3 regions of the Lysinibacillus sp. NPDC093190 genome follow, and region 2 is predicted to be linked to each of the others. Evidence: riboswitches for the same ligand, from Rfam matches in the RefSeq annotation. Region 2 holds a riboswitch; each other region holds the start of a gene.

The links. Region 2 has a riboswitch for S-adenosylmethionine ahead of metK (methionine adenosyltransferase). Riboswitches for the same ligand answer to the same signal wherever they lie in the genome.
Region 1: linked by a shared signal. The riboswitch ahead of ACQKOF_RS08285 (MetQ/NlpA family ABC transporter substrate-binding protein) and the one ahead of metK (methionine adenosyltransferase) in region 2 are both predicted to bind S-adenosylmethionine.
Region 3: linked by a shared signal. The riboswitch ahead of metA (homoserine O-acetyltransferase MetA) and the one ahead of metK (methionine adenosyltransferase) in region 2 are both predicted to bind S-adenosylmethionine.

Annotation. Positions count from the first base shown of each region.
Region 1 covers NZ_JBNNVG010000007.1:153,742-156,015, reverse strand. Annotated here, with positions in the region: gene ACQKOF_RS08290 (methionine ABC transporter ATP-binding protein) at 1-64, opposite strand, end outside; gene ACQKOF_RS08285 (MetQ/NlpA family ABC transporter substrate-binding protein) at 170-1,003, opposite strand; SAM riboswitch class I at 1,198-1,303, opposite strand; gene ACQKOF_RS08280 (pyridoxal phosphate-dependent aminotransferase) at 1,541-2,274, opposite strand, start outside.
Region 2 covers NZ_JBNNVG010000037.1:19,040-21,313, forward strand. Annotated here, with positions in the region: gene metK (methionine adenosyltransferase) at 1-892, opposite strand, end outside; SAM riboswitch class I at 1,181-1,299, opposite strand; gene pckA (phosphoenolpyruvate carboxykinase (ATP)) at 1,849-2,274, shown strand, end outside.
Region 3 covers NZ_JBNNVG010000004.1:17,482-19,755, forward strand. Annotated here, with positions in the region: gene ACQKOF_RS04755 (TrmB family transcriptional regulator) at 1-65, shown strand, start outside; gene ACQKOF_RS04760 (nucleotide excision repair endonuclease) at 138-509, opposite strand; SAM riboswitch class I at 704-814, shown strand; gene metA (homoserine O-acetyltransferase MetA) at 973-1,908, shown strand; partial or broken gene ACQKOF_RS04770 (hypothetical protein) at 1,981-2,274, opposite strand, start outside.

The DNA of each region.
Region 1 (2,274 bases), on a different contig from region 2:
CTATTGCTTTGACGATACCTTTTTTAGTTTTAAATTCTTTTGTTATATTTTCTAATTGAATCATACTGTGATATCTCCTTTCTAAGACCTTCTATAAAGCAAGAATCTGCTAGCTTTCCTGTAGGAGTCTTGCAGATTCTCGATTTTATGAAGGGTCCTTAATTGTCACTTACCAGCTTGGAATTACAGAACCTTGGAATTTTTCTTCTATAAATTTACGTACTTCATCAGATTGATAAGCTTCAACGAATTTTTTGATTGTTGGGTCGTCTTCGTTTTCAGCACGGACTGCAATGTAATTCACATAAGGAGAGTCAGTAGATTCTAAAAGGATTGAATCTTTTTTAGGATTAATGCCAGCATCAAGAGCGAAGTTCGTATTAATAGCTGCCACATCTACTTCACTAAGCTGTTTTGGAATTTGTGCAGCTTCTAATTCTATGAATTTTAAATTCTTTTTATTTTCTTCCACATCGCGAATAGATGCTGTTAAGCCGGTACCGTCTTTTAATTTAATATAGCCGGCCTCTTGAAGGACAAATAGGGCACGAGCTCCGTTCGTTGGATCATTTGGCAATCCGAATGTTGCACCATCAGGTACTTCATCGAGTGATTTATATTTTTCAGAGTAAATGCCTAAAGGATTTAAAATTGTTTTTCCTACTGGCACTAAATCTGTATTGTGATCTTTGTTAAATGTATCGAGGAATGGCTTGTGTTGATAGCTATTTACATCAAGATCACCCTCGGCTAACGATGTATTTGGTAAAACATAATCAGAGAAAGATTTTACTTCTACCTCTAAGCCCTGTTCTTTGGCAACTTTTGCAGCAACCTCTGCAATTTGCTCGTGTGGACCAGAAGTTACACCTACTACAATTTTATGTTCATTAATAGCCTTACTTTGACTATCTTTACTATCTTCTTTAGTACCACAGCCTACTAATGCTGCTACCAATGTGAGACTCGCTAAACCTAATAAAATTTTGTTTTTCTTTTTCATGAAACATACCTCCAAAGTTGTTTTATCGGTTTTTAAAAAAACAATTTCGCCTTGGCGTAATTGCCGTCCGGATTTTGAATTGTGCTAGCACAATTCAAAATCCGTGACATCCGCCGGAGGCTTTTATCTTCATATAAATGAAGATAAAAAAAACTCTCTTAAAAAATTAAGAGAGGCTCATGAAAAAGTGTCCTCTCTTATCTTTCAAACGATGATCGTTTGCAGGATTTAGCACCTTCCTTAAAAAAAGGAGGTTGCCGAGCTTCATAGGGCCAGTCCCTCAGCTACTCTTGATAAGAGATTTATAATATTTTTTTGTAAATCCGATAGAACTAATATAAATTATAGGATATAGTAAGTCAATCGAATTTTTAAAATTTTTTATTTTATTATAATATTTAGTTGAAACAGAATCCGCTAGAAGAAGGGCTGGAGCAACTAAAAAAGATAGTGAAATGAAAAACTGTTCCCATAGCAAGTTGAGCTAATGGAACAGTTTTTCGGGTAGAGTCTAGTCAGGTAGGGGGATTGAAATGTTCATGAGCTAAATAAGTTTAATTTTTCAATTCTGCTGATCGCTTCACATAAGCGGTCTTCGCTAACAAGTAAGCCAACCCGCACATAGCCTTCACCATATTGACCGAAGCCATTGCCTGCAGCTACTGCGATATCAGCTTTGTCGAGCAATAAATCGGCAAATTGTTCACTCGTAAAACCTAATGGAACAGGGAGCCATGCAAAGAAAGAGCCTCTCGGTGCTGTTACTTGCCAACCAATTCGCTGAGCTTCCTCAATCAGGACGTTTCGCCGACGCTCGTAAGTCGCTCTTAGTCCATCCGCGCAACTCTGGGAAGCAGTAAGTGCAACTGCCGCGGCTTGTTGCACTGCAGGAAATTGACTACAAAATAGATGATCTTGAATAAGGTTAATGGCTGCAACAATATCGGGGTTACCAACTGCAAAACCAATGCGCCAGCCTGCCATATTGTACGTTTTGGATAATGTATACATTTCAATACCGACATCTTTCGCACCGTCTGCTTGCAGGAAACTGATAGGTCTATTGCCGTCAAACCCAATCGCACCGTAGGCAAAATCATGTGATACGATAATATTGTGCTCTTTTGCAAAGCGTACTGTTTCCTCGAAAAATTCAAGTGTTGCAGTACCACCAGTTGGGTTATTCGGGTAATTCAAGTAAAGAAGCTTTGCCTTTTCTTTTACTTCATCGGATAAAGCATTATAATCAGGTAGGAAATTATTTTCTGCAA
Region 2 (2,274 bases):
TTTTTGCCACATAGCGTGCTGCATATGCCGCTGAACGGTCTACCTTAGTTGCGTCCTTACCAGAGAAAGCACCTCCACCATGACGTGCATAGCCACCGTATGTATCAACGATGATTTTACGTCCAGTTAGACCAGCATCCCCTTTTGGACCACCAATTACGAATCGGCCAGTTGGGTTGATGAAATATTTAGTATTTGCATCTAGTAATTCACTTGGAACAACTGGAGCAATAACGAATTCTTTTAAGTCTGCTTGAATTTGCTCAAGTGTAGCTTCTTCGTCATGCTGTGTTGAAATGACAATCGTATCCACGCGCACTGGTACATTGTTTTCATCATATTCAATCGTTACTTGCGTTTTTCCGTCTGGACGTAAATATGCTAGTTCACCAGATTTACGTACTTCCGTTAAACGACGAGCCAATTTATGCGCTAAACTGATTGGTAATGGCATAAGCTCTGGCGTTTCGTTACATGCATAACCGAACATTAAGCCTTGGTCACCTGCACCAATTGCTTCAATGTCAGCATCTGTCATAGAGCCTTCACGCGCCTCTAATGCTTGGTCAACACCTTGAGCAATATCAGGTGATTGCTCACCAATAGCAACAAGTACTGCTAGGTTTTCAGCATCAAAGCCATATTTTCCACGTGTATAACCGATTTCTGCTACAGTATCACGAACGATACCTTTAATATCTACATAAGTAGAAGTAGTAATTTCTCCTGCTACTAAAACTAAGCCTGTTGTTACTGTTGTTTCACACGCTACACGTGCGTTTGGATCTTCTGCTAAAATAGCATCTAAAATGGCATCCGAAATTTGATCACAAATTTTGTCTGGATGTCCTTCTGTTACACTCTCTGATGTAAACAGTCGACGTTTTGTCATTTGGTTTCCTCCTATTACTTTTACAAATAGTATTTGCGAATTAATACGGTACTCATTACCCATGTCAAGTCCGCCCCTAAGGAGTGAACTCTTAAGCCGTTGTTGCTGTCGTTTCACTTTCGCACAATAAAACAGCTGTTGCTCTTAACACGAGGGTTTCGAAAGATCCGTCATTTTAATAAGGAAAGGACTATATACTTACCTTTATATTTGTTTTTAACAATAAAAAAATCCTTTTCTCACGTTTACTTAACATGAGGAAAGGAATAATGACTTCATAACCTTTCACTCTTATCGTTCAAGGGGTTTCCCCTTGCATCAGGTTGGCACCAGCGCATGTCGTGAAATAGTTCATGCAGGTTGCCGGGTTTCACAGGGCCTGACCCTCCACCAGCTCGGGATAAGAGTATCCGTTCAATATCTCATAATACGTAAAAGGTCGAACGTTGTCAAATATTTTTAATGTATTCTTTTAAAGAAAGTATGGGATTTATAATTTGGATTATGCTGTAATTTGAAACAAAATAATCCCTATTCTCCACCTCACATCATGTGTTAACATATGTGTGACCCCTTTACAGCACATTTTGTAGCTACAAAACATGTGGTGGATGAATATGATTGTAGCCTCTTTTCAGTTGACAACAAGCTCCAACTGATAAAAAAACCAGCTAAGACTTCACATCCTGTGCGAACCTCATGTTAGCCAAGAGCTTCCAAACGCAATTTTGCTGTGTCGAAAGTGATTGTGTGATCACTTATTATAAATAGGGTAAAAAGCATTATCAAAACGAATCAATTTACTTTTTGTCGTTTTCTTGAAAAGTAATAAAATCTGAAAAATAATTTCTGAATTAGTATAGATTATTTAAGCAATTGTGTTATACTATTTTTGAAATTAAGAAAATCTCCCTCAAACTCTAGGGAATACTATAAAAAAGGATGGTATTTAATCGATGAATTCAGTAGAAATTGCAAACGAACTGAAGGAATTATTAAGCGGCGGTAACATTAATGTTCAACTTTCAGTACCACAATTAGCTGAAAAGGCTACTTCTCGTGGTGAAGCTATGTTAACAGTAGATGGTGCAGTTCGTGCAGAAACTGGCAAATACACTGGTCGTTCACCTAAAGATAAATATACGGTAGAAGAAGATAGCACAAAAGATAAAATTGACTGGGGCAAAGTTAACCGACCAATTTCTTCTGAAGTGTTCGATAACTTATATGTAAAAGTAGTAAAATATTTAAAAGAACGTGACGAATTATTCGTATTCAAAGGCTTTGCTGGTGCTGACAAAGATTCGCAATTAAGCATCCAAGTAATCAATGAATATGCTTGGCACAATCTTTTCGCTCATCAATTATTTATCCGTCCAACT
Region 3 (2,274 bases), on a different contig from region 2:
AGCGCGATGATACGGAGCTTGAGGAATGGATTACTAAAGAACGTAAAGCCTTTTTCTTAGAATGAAAGTATTGAAAAAGAATCTGCTAGCCGTCATGTACATTACAGAGGGCAAGCAGATTCTTTTTTCTTTAAATATTAATAAAAAACTTTATCAACATTGTATTTAGCGCGGAATGAATTGATCGCGTATGTTTCGTAAATTTCACGTTCCATTGGATCTTCCACTTCATACACTTCAATTTTGAAAATTTCATTACGATGATTTTTCATCGGTGATACATTGTCCTCGAAATGCTTTTTAATACGTTGACGAATTTTACGTGCTTTACCGACAAATAATAGTTCGTTCTCTTCATTGTAGAATAAGAAAATACCACCGTTTTCACGTGTGATTTTATGGAAATCAATAAAACCATGGTACGGTGTGATTGGTACATCACCTGGCTTTAAATCTTGTTCGCGTTGGCGAATCACTAAATCTGGTTTTGGAAATTCAATTTTAATCAAACTATTCACGTTCCTCTCTGTTACTAAAGGTATATGTTAACATAAATACAGCATGTTTACCATCAAATCATAATGTAAACATTCAAGATTAGTGTTAAACAAATTACCTAATGACATGCATGATTAATAACAAAATATTCTATGTATTATTGATATTCTTAATTGTTCATGTTACAATTCTTTTTAATTAAATAATCTTATCATGAGAAGTTGAGGGATTTGGCCCGATGACGCTTCAGCAACCTCTAACAAAAGTTAGAAAGGTGCTAATTCCAGCAAAGGATTTGTCCTTTGAGAGATAAGAGTGAACGTGGAAAAATCCTTCTCATTCTATCTCACATGGAATGAGGGGGATTTTTTAATTTCATCGTTTGACATAATCAACTTTGCGCAGGGCCCGTGCATTGATACTAAAGCACTAAATGATTTTAACAGAGAGAAATTAAAGAGAGGGGAATGCAAGATGCCAATTAATATTCCGAAAAACTTACCAGCTGGAGAACATTTACGTGAGGAAAAAATATTCGTTATGGAAGAGGACAGAGCGAAAACTCAACAAATTCGTCCATTAAATATCTTAATTTTTAATTTAATGCCGGAAAAAGAAAAAACAGAGCTGCAATTACTACGTTTATTAGGTAATACACCGTTACAGGTGAATATTACATTTTTAAATACGGCAACACATGAATCGAAAAATGTTAGTAAATCACATTTGCAATTATTTTATACGACGTTTAATCAAATTCGTCATCGTCGCTATGATGGCATGATTATTACGGGTGCACCAGTAGAAAAAATGGCATTTGAAGAAGTGAACTACTGGCAGGAAATTTCAGAAATTATGGATTGGTCCAAAACAAACGTAACATCAGTCTTACATATATGTTGGGGTGCTCAGGCAGCGTTATACCATCATTACGGTATCGGTAAAATTGAGCTTCCTGCTAAATGCTCAGGTGTATACTCTCATGTCATTACGGATTTAACGGTGGATTTAGTACGTGGCTTTAGTGATTCATTTACGGCACCACATTCACGTTATACATCCGTATCAATTGATGAAGTACTTAACCATCCTGATTTACGATTACTATCTTATTCAGAAGATGCTGGTGTTTTCATTGTGCAATCAAAGGATAATAAAAACATTATGATTACTGGCCATCTTGAATATGATGCGACAACTTTAGCTGATGAGTATAGTCGTGATGTTGCGAAAGGATTAGATATTGAGGTACCAGTAAATTACTTCCCACATGATAATCCAGCAAATGAACCGATAAATACGTGGCGTGCCCATACACATTTATTATTCTCGAATTGGTTGAACTACTACGTATACCAAGAAACACCATACGAGTGGGATTTCGTTGATGAAATTGAATATCATATATAATGCTATTTAATAGCTATTAAAAATGATGACCTTTTTATTACAGGGTCATCATTTTTATACGCCACTATGCTATTAACTTTCTGGAGAATTTTTATTTTTATCACTGTTTGGGGTATTGCCGGTATCGCTATCATTCTGTGTAATATTGCTTGAAGCGTTATCACTTTTGCTCGGTGAAGGATTTTCGCTATTGCTGCTACTATCACTTTGAGTAGGAATAACGTTATTACTGCTACTTTCATTTTGAGTAGAATTATCGTTATTACAATTACTTTCGTTTTGTGTAGTATTACCGCCATTGCTGCTACTATTACTTTGAGTAGAATTACCGGCATTGTTGCTACTTTCATTTTGAGTAGAATTATC